2 regions of the Paenibacillus sp. LK1 genome follow, and region 2 is predicted to be linked to the other one. Evidence: riboswitches for the same ligand, from Rfam matches in the RefSeq annotation. Region 2 holds a riboswitch; the other holds the start of a gene.
What was found. A riboswitch is a leader RNA that binds a small molecule or an ion and turns the genes downstream of it on or off. The one in region 2 is predicted to bind cobalamin.

Region 1 (7,638 bases), on a different contig from region 2:
GTCACGCAGCGCCAGAATATGATCGCAAAATTGCGCGGCCAGATTCAGATCATGCAGCACCGCCACAATCGTAATATGATTTTTTTGACGCCACGCTGATAACAACTCCATGAATTGCAATTGATATTTGATATCGAGAAAGGTGGTTGGCTCGTCCAGCAATAATAGCCTGGGTTCCTGAGCCATGACTTTGGCAAGCGCAACCCGCTGCCGTTGTCCGCCACTCAGTGCATCCAAAGGTCGTTCGGCCATGTCACTCAGACCCAACTCCTCTAACACCTTATCAACTACTGCTGCTCCATCCGACGTTTCTTTGCCAAGCCAGTTCTGATAAGGGTAACGTCCCATCTCGACAACATCTCTTACAGGATAAGAGATGGCCGGCAGACCATCCTGCTGCAAGACCGCAATCATACGTGACAAATCTTTACGGGTGTATGAGGAAATGTCGCGTCCATCAATCTGTATGCTGCCTACGTTCGGCAGTTCGGTTCCGGCAAGTAGCTGAAGTAGGGTCGATTTTCCACTGCCGTTTGGACCAACAACGCCCCACCATTCACCCTCTGTGACTTGCCAGTCCACCGCATGCAGAGCCCGATGGTTACCATACATTTTACCAGCTTCTTTGATTTCTATCATCGGCCGGCTCTCGGTAAGGTCTGTTTTCATGAATGTGCTCATGGCATCATCCCCTTCCGCAGCTTTTTGTTCCGGTGTAGCAGATACGCGAAGAATGGCGCTCCAACGAAAGCCGTAACCACACCCAGCGGAATTTCGGTTGGAGCCAGCAATGAGCGTGCAATCGTATCTGCCCAGACCATGAAGATGGCTCCCCCAATCGCTGACAAAGGCACCAGCAAGCGATAATCAGGTCCGACGATGAGCCGAAGAATATGCGGAATGACCAAGCCGACGAAGCCAATCACGCCGGATACGGAGACAGCGCCTGCGGTAAGCAGCGTACCCACAGCTAACACCGACAGTTTCAATCCATCCACCTTAACCCCGATATGAGCAGCCTGTCGTTCCCCCAAGGCAAGCACATTCAACGAACGTGCACGGCTCCAGAGGAAAATTAGCCCCAGTACAAAATACGGGAAAAGGATGGCCGTATACGACCACCCACGCAGTGCCAGACTTCCCATCGTCCAGTATATAATTTCATTAATTGTCTGCTTCGACATGGTCGACAGGAAGGAGACTACGGCTCCCAGGAAACTTTGCATGACCACGCCAGCCAGAATCAGGCTGTGTGTCGGTATTTTGCGTCCCTCACGAGCGAGGGCCAGTACAAACCACAATGTGATTACTCCCGTCAGAAACGCGACCAGTGGCAGAGTCCAGATCCCAATCAGTGCATACTGCAATCCGAAAAAAATCAGAAAAGCCGCACCTACCGATGCACCGGACGATACGCCCAGGGTAAACGGATCAGCCAGAGGGTTACGAAGAACCCCCTGGAATCCAGTTCCGGCAATCGCCAGCGATGCACCTACAAGCACGGCAAGCAGTACACGTGGGAATCTGACCTTCCATATAATCTGTTCTGCTGCTGTATTCCAGTCAGGAACAATCCAGTCGCCCAGCCAGGGAATGCGATGAAGCAAGATACCCGCAATGTCCCGGACAGGCAGGGCAACCGAACCGATGCCCGTGCAGATGAGCACGGTTAACACAAGCAGCACAATTCCGGCCGTTCCGTACACTGCCAGCTTTTTACTCATTTGAACAGATCAGGGTAGATCGCTTTGGCTACTTCTTTCAGACCTTGGGTTACCCGTGGTCCCGGACGGCTCAACAGGTTGGCATCCAGACCGATGACTGCATCGTTCTTCACAGCCGTGATTTGATCCCATCCGCTGCGTGCTTTGATGATTTGATCCAATGTTTTGGAATTTTCATCAATAACATCGTTCGCATACAGAATGACGTCCGGATTGGAAGCAATAATGTTCTCTTCATTAATCTGGTTCCAGCCAGTCAAGTCGGAAGCTACGTTGTTTCCTCCGGCCAGTGTGATCAATTCATCCATGAATTCGCCTTTACCCACAGTCCAGCCTGGGGAGAACTCAACATATACTTTTTTCTTTTCTTCTGGTTTAACTGCCTTCACAGCTTCAGTTACATCAGCCACATCTTGTTTCATCTGAGTGGTGATCTCCTGTGCTTTTTCCTGATGATCCGTGATTTTACCAAATGTTTCAATGTTATTCATCACATCATCCACTGATTTAGGATCTGTTTTGAAAATGGTAATGCCCAGATCGCGCAGTTTCTTAACAGACTCTTCGCTCATCGAGATACCTGTAAATACGATATCTGCTTCAGCCGCAATGATAGACTCTTCATTAGGCTTTGTTATGCCGCCCATTTTTGGTTTCTTCGTTGCTGCTTCCGGATAATCGTCATAGTCGGATACCCCTACGATCTGCTCGTCCAATCCGAGTGCGAACAGGGATTCCGTTTCAGCTGGAGATACAGATACGATTTTGGCTGGTGCTTTGTCAAAGGTAAATGATTCACCCGTAGCATCTGTAACCGTGAGTGGATATTGTGTTTTGAGATCTGTCTGCGCCTGTTCCTGGGATTGCTCCTGTGCAGGTTGCGAGGTTCCTGTGCCCTCGTTCGTTGTTGTTGTACCACATCCGGCCAACGTCAGTGCCAGCATCGCTGCGCTCAGCAGTGACGCTACGCCTTTCCATGTCTTGAAATTCATTGTGTTCATTCTCCCCTTCTCTATCCATTCTAGTGAGTAGTGCTCCTGTCCCAATTCCGCTTGAATTTGTGTTCCGAAAAAATAAAATCCCCAATCCTTGGGTCAGGATCAGGGATGACGTCTCGCATGTGGCGATCTATGCATGGTCAGCTTGGCGCTGTATATGCACAGAGAACTGCCCGAAACGCTGTCCTTTCCTCGAAGGAACACCGGTTTGTACGTCCAGGGCAGGTAACCTGACTTACAGGAATTCATCCTGATTTACAGTGGCGGGACCGTGCCGGATTTACACCGGCTTCCCTATTTCACCCGTTTGCCGTTCATGGCCTCATATGAACCCATGAAACATTGCTGCATGCACGCGGGACCCTTGGTCGCTAATATTGTTCAACCATTCAAGTGAGCATCTTGCATCCTTGCTAGAGCTTGTTGAGCTTCCATCAATGACGCACTTGCTAAGTCACACTTCTGTTGTGATTATAGGTTATATTGTACATCCTTACAACCCGATTTACGGAAAAGTCAATCTGGTTCCAACCCAGTTGCCCCCATCACCATCCAGCCGGATCTTGATCGCTTGTCCTGGTATCACCTGCGTATCCCAAAATCCTTGATCTGGAATGAGACGTGATACCATATAACGAATAACACCGCCATGTGTAATTACGGCTATCTTTGGCACGTTTAAGCTGCGAGAGTGCAGTATTGGTGAAAAGGACATCAGACTCTCTTTCAGAAATGAATCAATTCGCGCAGTAAATGCTGTCCAAGGCTCGCCACTCGGTGGCGTTACCTCCTGGGGCGCATCGATCCAGTCTCGGTACTGCGGATTGTCCTTGAGCTGATCGTAGGTCAACCCCTCCCACTGACCAAAGTCAATCTCCCTTAGTCGGGGATCAAGCTTGGCCTGTCCCGCTTGGGACGGCGCAATGTGTGTAAGTGTCTGCTGACAACGCAGCAGATCACTGCAATACAGGGCTTCGCATGTGATATTGCTGAATTGCTCACGCAGCGAAGATAGCTCCTGCTCTGCTCCGGGCAACAGTCCGATGTCGGAATGCCCTAGATATCTTTTTTCCAAATTCCACGCCGTTGTCCCGTGACGTATCAAAATAAGCTCACGACTTTGCATGCCACTAGGTCCAGCTTCTATCTCCATAACAGTGCACCTCCAGCAGACCATATCCCTAAGGTGACCAACCAACATACTAAAACAAAAGAACCTGCCGACCAGAACATAAGCCGTGTTGTTCGTACAATATCTTCTGCTTCCATCCGCCTTGTAGGCTCGCCCATATATGCGCGAAATGAAGCCTCGCCGTGATATACGTTATGCCCGCCAAGTCTTATGCCCAGCGCTCCAGCCACCGCCGACTCGGGGAAACCGCTATTTGGGCTTGGGTGCAGTCGTGCATCCCGGGACACCATACGTGCAGCCCCTCTGGCATCCATCTTCATGAACCAGGCTCCTATAATCAACAGCAAGGCGGTAAGCCGCGCGGGAATCCAATTGGCCCAATCATCCAGACGGGCAGACGCCCAGCCGAGATGCAGATATTTTTTATTTTTATAACCTACCATGGAATCCAGTGTATTCACCGCCCGATAGGCCATGGCAAGGGGTGCACCACCAATCAGGGCATAGAACAGTGGAGAGACGATAGCATCCACGATATTCTCCGCCACAGTCTCCACCGTTCCCCGTACAATCTCCGGTTCATCCAGATGAGCCGTATCACGTCCTACAATCATACCCAGTGAACGTCTCGCCGCAGGCCAGTCCTGTTGACTCAGATGGCGGTAAACTTCCATGCCTGCATCCTTCAAACCTTTCGAGGCAATGGTGGTTGCTATTAGCGCCACTTCTGCCACAACCGAAACAGCGGGATGAATAAGACCCAGCACATAGATTAATCCCCAAGTCAGTGCAAAAGAACCGCCCGCAATCAAAAGGGGAAATAAAACGCCAGCTCTTTTGAGAGCCTGGTTCGAATCCACCCGCGACCTTATCGCCCGCTCCAGTGCAGAGATGGCCTTTCCCATTCCAATCACCGGGTGGGGAATCCAGCGTGGATCACCGATGCAGCGATCCAATATGTATGCTCCTATAATAATCCAGGCTCCAGCCATTCCCGTCCAGATCGGCCAGGAAGCCCATTGATGCAGCAGAGATGTCATTGCTTGTTATTCCTCTCTTTCCACTCCTGCGCGGCTTGCAGGCTTTCCGTTATTGTGTCATACACCAGCCTGCCAATCGCTGCACCCATGACTGTAGCCGTCCCGGCGTAACTGATGAGCGGTTTATTTACATCAGCCTGACTTACCGCGAGTACGATGGCATCCGTTGTTGTTCCGGTTGCAGTCAGACCATTCTCTGAATCCGCCACACCGAAATCAGCTAACGCAGCGACCTTCGCCTCCACCGCAGTCTGAATGGCATTCACCATCGCTCCAGCAGTCATACGCCCATTCATCCACAACATGATATTGATCGTACCGGGAGTATAGGTTGAAGCCGAAACCTTCCCAATTTTCTGGGACACCGTCCCATTGCTCATCTTATTCCCCGCAGCATCAAATACGGTTCTTGCAGAACCTGCCCGTGCAGCATTGGATACCCCTGCTGTAGTGCAGCAAAGTAATCCGAACTCATCACTTGCGTATTCCTGGATCGCTGTGTGCTCCAATCGAACCGCAGTCAGAAGACCGGCACATTGATCCTGCTGCTCCTGCCATTCACTCAACAGATCAGCAATATCACGAGGTGGATCATCACAGCGATAATGTCTGTCGACATAGATGTTGAATATACGATTCAGTTCAATCATGCCGCCTCCATACACAGCACTGGAAAGGGCTGTTACAGCAGAAGGACTGGACGCTTTAATATGCCGCTCATGTGCGGAGACGTGTAATCCAGGCCACACAGAAGATCTGTATTCGTTCTGGTCCTTTATTACATGGGAGTAATAATTATAGAATGGCAGTGCCATCGCTTTGTCCCCCTGCCTCTAACCCGGTTGTCGGATTAGGCGTAATTACGCTTCCCATGGTTTCCAGCATACGTCCGTTAGCCTCCGCGTCCTTGACCGCAAAACGTACATGTCGTTCCCCAAGTCCGGGATACATCGCGCAGCTTCGGATCAGTATTCCCCGTTCACCGAGAGCAGCCTGCATGGATGTCGCTGTCCATGGTTCTGGAAGAGCTGCCAATATAAAGTTCGCTTCCCCTCGCGTTACCTTACATCCCAAAGCTTCCAGACCTTCCGTTAATCTCTTTCGCTCGTGTGACACCAGTGCCAATGTCTCCTGTTCAAAATTTTCCCCACTGCGCAGACAGGCTTCTCCTGCGATCAGTGCAAGCCCATTCACACTCCAGGTGACCTGTTTCTCTGTCATGGCACGAATCAGTTCGGGACGCCCCATCGCATAACCCAGACGCAGGCCTGGAATCGCATAAAACTTGGTCATGGAACGAATGATGATCACTTGCGGATACTCTTTCAAGCTGGATGCAAGCGATTGCCGTTGTGATCCAGGAATAAAGTCGATAAATGCCTCATCTACAACCAATATCGTGCCTGTTGTCTCTGCATTACGAGCAAGCCGTTGTAGAACGTCCACCGGATACTGAACCCCATTGGGGTTGTTGGGCTGTCCAAGGAAAAGCAGGTCCACCCGCTCCATCAGCTTCTCAATATCTTCCGGTTCTGCTCGCCAGTCCAGCTCTTCCCGTCCTTGAACACGGTGGACTTCTGCTCTAAATTGTCTGGATAATGTGCTGTACTCCGAAAAACCGGGCTCTACCGTACCTACTCTACGCGGCGCGAGTCCCAGTAAGATTAGAGCCATGCTTTCCGCCGCCCCGTTACCCACAGATATGTGATCCGGGGTTAAACCCAGTCGGTCACTAAGCAACATTTTGAACGCCCGATGACCCGGATCGGGGTAACGAAGTACCGTATGCATTCCTTGCTCCAGAGCCTTTAGCACTTCCCGTGGTGGACCCAGAGGATTAATGTTTGCGCTAAAATCGAGGAAATCCACAGGATTCCCTCCAAAACGTGCCGCGGCCGTCTCCACATCACCGCCATGTCCGAAAACTTCAATTAAACCGGTCATCCTGTCCGTCATCCTTTCTGCATGTCCTTTTTATTATGGATGTCGTGGCAGCCAGGGGTCAATCCTGATTTGACTATTCAAGCCCTTTGCGGCTTCAATTTCTTTGTGTCCTTTCGACAATTCGTTTACAATAGAGAAGGAATTTCGATTCCGTAAAGCATCACTACATAAGGGATATACATCCCTCACATACATTAATGGAGGAATGACCATGCTGTTTGTTGATAACCAGGGCATTACAGATCCTTCTGTAAACCTCGCCATCGAGGAATACATTCTGAAGCATCTGCCGATGGATGACAGTTATTTGCTGTTTTACATCAACCGCCCGTCCATTATTATCGGAAAACACCAGAATACCATTGAAGAGATCAACATTGAGTATGTTCAGGATAACGGTGTTCAAGTCGTACGTCGTCTTTCGGGAGGCGGAGCCGTTTATCACGATCTGGGCAACCTCAATTTCAGCTTTATTACCAAAGATGACGGACAATCCTTCCATAACTTCCGCAAATTCACGCAGCCTGTGGTGGAAGCCCTGCAAGAGCTCGGAGTTAATGCCGAACTGACGGGACGTAACGATCTGCAAGTCGGAGAGAAGAAAATTTCGGGCAACGCCCAATTCTCTACGCGTGGCCGTATGTTCAGTCACGGCACATTGATGTTCAACCTGAACCTCGACCACGTACAGGCTTCACTCAACGTTAATCCGGAGAAGTTCAAGTCCAAGAGCACCAAATCCGTACGCAGTCGTGTTGCGAATATTCGTGATCTTATCGACAGCAATCTGACCATAGAAC
Region 2 (7,638 bases):
GCGGTATTGGAAGTTCGACTGGGTGCACCTGACGGTACACTGGCAGGACGCGTGGAACTGGCACATGGCGAGGCACAGCAGTGGTCCACGGTTAAGGCAGACCTGAAAGGCGTATCAGGTCAACAGGATGTATACCTTGTGTTGTCCGCAGGAGTACGTGTCAGCCATTTCGAGATTCATTAAGTCGGATAAAAAGCCTTTCAAGATAAACAAATAGAATGATGGTAAATGAAAAAAGCCTCCGAAGGAATTCGGAGGCTTTTATTTGCATTCACAGGCTTCGTTTAGATTGAGGAATCAGCGGTTACTCGTTCTCTTGCTGTACGAGCAGCGTCCACCATGATGCTCAATGCATCTACAACTTCGGCTTTACCACGTGTTTTCAGTCCGCAGTCAGGGTTCACCCAGAACAGATCTGCTGGCAGCACTTGAAGTGCACGCTCGATCATATTCAACATCTCGTCCTTGCCTGGAACACGCGGACTGTGGATATCGTATACACCGAGTCCGATGCCTTTGTCATACGTATTCTGCTCGAAGCTGCCTACCAGTTCCCCATGGCTACGGGATGTCTCGATGGAGATCACATCTGCATCCAGGTCGCTGATGGCTTCAATAATATCATCGAACTCGCAGTAGCACATATGGGTATGCACCTGCGTTGTTGGTTTTACGGTTGCAGTAGCCAAACGGAAGGATTCCACGGCCCATTGCAGGTACTCATCCCACTTGCTTCGTTTGAGAGGAAGTCCTTCACGCAGAGCTGGCTCATCGACCTGAATCATCTCAATGCCTGCTTGCTCTAGCGCTTCAACCTCGTCCCGAATGGCGCGAGCAATCTGGTAGGATACTTCACTGCGTGGTATATCCGAGCGGACAAAGGACCAGTTCAGGATCGTTACCGGACCTGTGAGCATGCCTTTTACCGGTTTGCTGGTCAGTGTCTGGGCATAGGCTGTTTCTTTTACCGTCATCGGTTCATTGAACAGCACATCTCCATAGATTACAGGTGGCTTCACGCAGCGTGAGCCGTAGGATTGTACCCAGCCATTTTTGGTGAAGGCAAATCCGGTCAGCTTCTCACCGAAAAACTCGACCATATCGGTACGTTCGAACTCACCGTGTACCAGCACATCCAGACCAATTTCCTCCTGGATGGTAATCCACTCCTGGATCTGTTCACGAACATAGGCATCATATTGCTCCGCATTCCACTCCCCTTTACGGAAGAGTGCACGTGCTTTGCGCACATCCGCCGTTTGCGGGAAGCTGCCAATGGTTGTTGTTGGCAGCAGTGGGAGCGACCATTTCTGCTGCTGCAGCTCACGTCGCTCCTGGAATGACGCGTCGCGAAGCAGCTGCTCATCAGCATGCACCCCTGCAGGCGCACCACTCAGGCGTGTCCGTGATTCGGACTCGCTCAGCAGGCGCACCGCTTCGGTGCTCGCCTGGGCGCGGCGGCTGGCTTCCGCCAAAGCCGCTGCCTGGTCCGCCTGCTTCGCACCGCCGGACAACAACGTGCCGAGCGTCGCTATTTCCTCCAGCTTCTCGTCGGCAAAGGCCAGGGCATTGCGCAGTACCGGATCAAGCGCGCTCTCTTGAGCGGCAGTAACCGGTACATGCAACAGGCTGCAGGAAGGCTGAATGATCAGCTTGCCTTCGGCTGCGAATTCAGCTACCTGCTCCAGCAGCTTCGCCGTCTCTGCGAGATCGGCGCGCCAGATGTTGCGCCCGTCGATGACACCGGCGCCCAACCATTTATCCTGCGGGAAGCCATGCTCCCGCAGGCTGGCGAAGTTGCCTTCATAGCCGTGGACCAGGTCCAGGCCGATTCCGGCAACAGGCAGAGCTGTGACGACCGGATAAGCTTCCACCGATTCGAAATACGTTTGAAGCAGCAGCTTCAACTCCGGTGCAGCTTGTGCCAAGGCAGCATACACCTGTTGCAGCAAAGCCTCATCTTCGGAAGAGACGGCCAGCGTCAGAGCAGGCTCGTCGATCTGTACCCACTGTACGCCTTCTGCTTGAAGCTCAGACAGAAGCTGGGCGTATACGGGAACGAGGCGAGTGACGATTTCTGCGAAGCGTTCCGCGTCATAGCCTTTGGCGAATCGTACATACGAGTACGGACCGACAACGACTGGTTTACCTTCCAGCCCAAGCTCCTGCTTCGCTTCGCGATAGGCGGCAAGGGGTTTATTTTCAAGCAATGCAAATGCAGTATCATTATGAATCTCAGGTACGATGTAGTGATAGTTCGTGTTTAGCCACTTGGTCATCTCACAGGCTGTTGCCTGATCATTACCCCGGGCCATGGCGTAGTAGGTAGATACGGATACGGGTCCGCCTGAATGGTTAAAGCGCTCAGGAACGACGCCAAACATCGCGGATACGTCAAGAATATGATCATAGTAGGAGAAGTCGCCTACAGGAATCAGATCGAGCTGCTGTGCCTGCTGTTTCTTCAGATCCTGCAACCGAAGCGTGGTTAGCTCCTGATGAAGCGTAGATTCATCGATCCGGCCAGCCCAGAAGGACTCCAGTGCTTTTTTCCATTCGCGTCCCGCACCGATGCGGGGGTAACCGAGGTTGCCTGTCAGTACTTGTGGCTGTTGTTGCTGTGATTGCGACATGTAAAATTCCTCCTCATTTATAATAAGTGAACCCATCAAGTTGAAGCTATTGTGGTGTGCTTCTTTTGAAAGCATCAAAAAAAGGCATTCCTTCCGATTCCATAACCCGAGAAACAGGCATCATGAATGACGACTGTGCACAAAGATAGAATGGGAAAGAACACCTGCTATAAGTAGTTGTAGCGGCTGCTCTAACACCTCCCTATCTTCCGTAGGTCATGCGATGCTGTCGAAACAGGCAGGTCTCCTGGCTTGCGGATCATGGCCATATGCATTCCTTCCCGGTGGTTGCACCAGTGGATTATATGCATAGACTCCCCGTATACAGTGGCGGGACCGCGACGGACTTACACCGTGCTTCCCTTTTAAGCCTGACCACGCATGTAGCGCGGTCGGCACCTGTTTCCGTGTGCAGAAATGTGCGTACACATCTCCGGCTATGAAATTGGCGACCAAGCATAGATGATAGATTGTATCATGATGCAATCGTCGTATACTTGCTCTTCTGCTACCAATCATAGACGATAACCAACGGGCTTGCAACATATATCATTAATCCGATCGGAAATAAAATAATGTTCTATTAAACCTTGATTTAATGGCAGATTTGGCTCCTTAAAATGAAGCAAATCATCGCCCACGCTATGCTTGATTCCCCTAAATAAAAAAACGTTACCATGCATCTAACTGCATGGTAACGATTGTCTGGTCTGCCATTGTTGCACCCACATTAACGATGCGCTGATTACGACTGCCGCGAAAAGGAAGAGACACATCACGCTCAGCTGCGATATAAGGCCCATCGATAATGACGTCGCATAGCCGGGATAACTCCGCCCGCGACGGGTCTGTAATCAGTTCCTCATACACAAACCCCGTGTAGGCCCATACAGTCAGATCAGGTCGAGCAGCCCGAAGCTGCCGAACCCAGGAGGCGCATTCTGCGGCAGAGAAAAAAGGATCACCTCCGCATAACGTTACCCCTTCCAGCAAGGGATGTGAGGTCACTTCATGCAAAATCTGCTGCTGCCTCTTCTCCGTAAAGGGTTCGCCTGCCCGGAAGCTCCATGAGCCGGGACTGAAACAGCCCGGACAAGCGTGGCGGCATCCGCTGATGAACAACACGGCACGCAGGCCAGGCCCCTCATTCACTGATTCCGGGATGTAACCATACAGATTCACCGATGTTTCACCCGGTCTCTCACTTCGGCCTGCTTCGCGCCATTGAAGCGCACTTTATAGTCACCGGTCAGATATCCCGTAACCCGGCGCAGTCGCTGGAAATGCACATGGTTTTCATGAGCCTCACATCCGGGACATACATCTCCAATAACGCCCTCATAGCCACAGGACGGACAACGGTCAATCGGGTGATTAATGGAGAAATACCCGATGTCCTGGGCAAGCGCGTATTGAACGATTCGTTGGAAAGCGGCGGTATTGGCCCGTACATTCCCGTCGAGTTCGACATATGAGATCGCTCCGGCATTACATAGGGAGTGGAAGGGAGCTTCCAGTTCAATCTTGCGATAGGCATGAAGCGAATGATAGACCGGAATGTGAAATGAATTGGTGTAGTATTCCCTGTCGTTGACCCCTGCTATGCTGCCGTATCGCTCTCGATCGATCTTGGTGAATTTGCCGGATAGGCCCTCAGCGGGCGTAGCGAACAAGGTGATATTCAGGTTATGCTGCTCACTCACCCGGTCGCAGAACTCTCTCATCGTACGAATGATATTCAAGGCTTCTCGATGTACATGGAGGTCTTGTCCATGGTGACGGCCATATAGAGCGGTCATACATTCTGCAAGTCCGATAAAACCAAGGGATAACGTACCATGTTTCAACAGATCGGCCACCGGTTCATTCGGAGCCAAATGTTCACCGCCTTCCCATACTCCTTCCCGCATCATGAAGTCCGATGCTTTGGCAGGTTGGTTCATCTGAATTCGATACCTGTGTAGCAGACCGTCCGTAGCATTGTGCATGACCGATTCCAGCGCAGTATAGAAGCCAGCCCGGTCAGCAATGGCTCTTGCTCCCTGGCAGATCCCGTATCGAATGCCGAGCTTGACCAGATTGATGGTATTAAAAGACAGGTTCCCTTTGCCGCTCTGACGATTGCGTCCGAAGCGATCAGCCAGTGTACGTGTCCGGCATCCCATCGTCGCAATGATCGTATCGGGATCTTCCGGTTGATAATAGGGCAGGTTGAAGGAAGCATCCACATTGACAAAGTTCGGATACATGCGCCGTGAGGAGCAGGTCACAGCAAGCCGGAACAAATCATAATTCGGCTCTCCTTCAGATTGGTTAATTCCATGCTTGCACTGGAAAATATGTTGTGGGAACACGGGAGTTTCTCCGTTACCCAGTCCCCGAATGGTCGCTTCCAGCAAAGATCGAGACACGAGTCGACCTTCGGCTGAAGTGCACAGTCCGTAGTTCAGCGAAGTGAACGGAATCTGTCCCCCAGCACGACTGCTCATGGTGTTCAGATTATGGATCAGGGATTCGGCGGCCTGTTCGGTCTCCAGTTCCGTTTCTTCACAGGCAAAGGCAAAGGCTCGAGGACACTTCTCCTTTGCTTCATCGCTATCCAGATGAAGTTGCTCATCCTCAATTGGGGTGATTTCCCCAAACAGCCGTTGTCCCTTCCGGTAATGCTTACGGAACGAACGCTTCACATAAGGTGCGAGATCCCAGTCGATTTTATTGGCGGATACCCCGCCGTACTGGCTGTTCTGTTGGGATTGAAAAATAATGGCCACCAGTGCCATGGCAGACATGATTGTCTGTGGTGTACGAACCGAACCGTTGCCGGTATTGAATCCGGAGGCCAGCAGCCGGTCAAACGGAATAAAGATACAGTTGGTCGTACCAAGGGCATACTGATCCAGATCGTGTACATACAGATCGCCGTTCTCCACAGCTGTAGCGAGGCCCTTAGGCAGCACATGACGCAAAGCATGCCACTTGGCGGTCTCCGAACCGAGCCTGCTCATCTTGCCGCTGAATGAGTCTCCGTTCAGATTGGCATTCTCCCTCAGCGTATCGGCATCTTCAGCACCAATAATTCGTCTTCCCAGGTCAGATAGCAGATCGGATGCCGGTGGAGAGGCATACTCAAGCATGTTCATATCAGTTCCTCCTAAATAATAAAATTGAAATGTATGGGATAATGTCCATTCATTGAACACTACATGTAGAGTTTCTTTATCCATTTATAAACTATATATTGTTATTTAGGTGTGATAATGATCACATGGGAGAGGCTGGTCGACTGTCATGATTTATAGCCCTGAGTGATAAAGGTTTTCAAAGCTGGAGGGTAAGCGTATAATTTCTATTTACTGTGCAAGTTCAGTTGACGATGCTTGAAAAAAAGGATAGAAAACTTCATATATGAATAGTTTGTGACAGCTGTTTCGGAATATTTGAACCCTCGTTAATCGATTGAATCATACTGTGGAATACGGATTTGAAATGCAGCTAAGACAAGAGGGGTGAGTCATGGGAACGGTAAGCATTACAAGGGGCTTCTATGAAAATATACAGGAAGCCGCGTCCCATATTGTTGACGTATTAAGCGGAATCTTAAAGGTAAACACCATCTTCGTTGCCACGAATGATGGCGTGACCAATGTTATTATCGAGGCTTTTAACCGTGAGGAAGAGTTGATCGCCAAAGGTAGTGAACTTCCATTTGAAGCTTCATATTGCAGCCTGGTTTTAAGAGATAAGGGCAGCAGTCTGATCATCACGGATACATGTGAACATCCTCTAACGAAATCAATGGACGTAACAAGCGGACTGGGCAATCGTTTCTTTGTGGGGATTCCCATCATGCGGAGGTCCGGGGAAACGTTCGGTACGATCTGTCTGATGGATGATCCTGATTATGTGATCAGTGAAACGGATATGAAAACACTGCAAGCCATGGCCGTTTTTCTCGGGTATGTGGTGGATCTGGAAGATACGCTTCAAGTTCAGGAACAGAAGCTGAATGATTCGGAGCAATTACAAGAGCAATTGCAGGCAGAGAAGGAACGTGCGGAGTCTGAGGCGATGACCAAGACGCAGATGCTGTCGCTGATGAGCCACGAGATTCGTAATCCCCTGAACGGCATTCTGGGATTAACCGACCTGATGCGTACACCGGATATGTCGGACGAGCAGACAGAATATGTGAATATGATTGAAACCAGCGGTAACATTCTGCTTTCCCTGTTGAATAACATGATGAGTTTTAATAACGTCAATGACGCAGGCAAAACGGTCGTACATGATGATCCATTTGATCTGGTAGCGACGATTGAGAACACCGTTTATCTCTATGCGGGACTGGCGCTGAGCAAGAACATTGAGCTGGGATTGAACCTTGATCTGAATGTGTCCCAGGTTTTTGTCGGGGATGAAATCAAGATCGGGCAACTATTGGCCCATGTCATTCAGTATGCTATAGATTCAACACGGACAGGCTCGGTATTGATTACGGCAACCGTAGATGGTGGAGATGCAGAGGATGAGGGTATCCTTCAACTCCAAGTGAAATACACCGGACGCATGTTGTCTTCGGACAATAAGCTTAGAGTAATTAACAATTTGGACGGAAATATAAGTACACAGAAGCTGGTTGGAACCAATCTCGGACTGGCGGTCAGCCAAAACCTCGCCATCCTTATGAATGGCCGTATTCAGGTGCATGGCATGGGAGACAAGGAGACAGAATTCGAGATCTGCCTACCGCTCCGCAGACATTGGGAACTGCCTCAGCTTGCCAATATACAGCATCGACTGAAGGGCAAAAAGGTGCTGCTTGCCAAGGACCCTGACATTCTGCAAGGGGCCTCGTCCCTGATGCGCAGATGGGAGATGGATGTGCATATGACCTCGGTTACGACAGAAGCGTACGACTGGATACAGGATGGCTTTAAGCCTGACGTGGCCGTTGTGGATATGGGACTTCTGGAGGGCGGTGCTGTGGATTTTGTACACAAGCTGA

Region 1: linked by a shared signal. The riboswitch ahead of CS562_RS09570 (ABC transporter substrate-binding protein) and the one ahead of metE (5-methyltetrahydropteroyltriglutamate--homocysteine S-methyltransferase) in region 2 are both predicted to bind cobalamin.

The regions. Positions count from the first base shown of each region.
Region 1 covers NZ_PEII01000003.1:523,694-531,331, forward strand. The annotation lists gene CS562_RS09560 (ABC transporter ATP-binding protein) at 1-681, opposite strand, end outside; gene CS562_RS09565 (FecCD family ABC transporter permease) at 678-1,724, opposite strand; gene CS562_RS09570 (ABC transporter substrate-binding protein) at 1,721-2,725, opposite strand; cobalamin riboswitch at 2,926-3,073, opposite strand; gene CS562_RS09575 (histidine phosphatase family protein) at 3,228-3,875, opposite strand; gene cbiB (adenosylcobinamide-phosphate synthase CbiB) at 3,866-4,846, opposite strand; gene CS562_RS09585 (adenosylcobinamide amidohydrolase) at 4,891-5,709, opposite strand; gene cobD (threonine-phosphate decarboxylase CobD) at 5,690-6,838, opposite strand; gene lplA (lipoate--protein ligase) at 7,050-7,638, shown strand, end outside.
Region 2 covers NZ_PEII01000007.1:117,956-125,593, forward strand. The annotation lists gene CS562_RS16850 (glycoside hydrolase family 3 C-terminal domain-containing protein) at 1-183, shown strand, start outside; gene metE (5-methyltetrahydropteroyltriglutamate--homocysteine S-methyltransferase) at 285-2,633, opposite strand; cobalamin riboswitch at 2,854-3,051, opposite strand; gene nrdG (anaerobic ribonucleoside-triphosphate reductase activating protein) at 3,306-3,815, opposite strand; gene CS562_RS16865 (anaerobic ribonucleoside triphosphate reductase) at 3,812-5,773, opposite strand; gene CS562_RS16870 (hybrid sensor histidine kinase/response regulator) at 6,147-7,638, shown strand, end outside.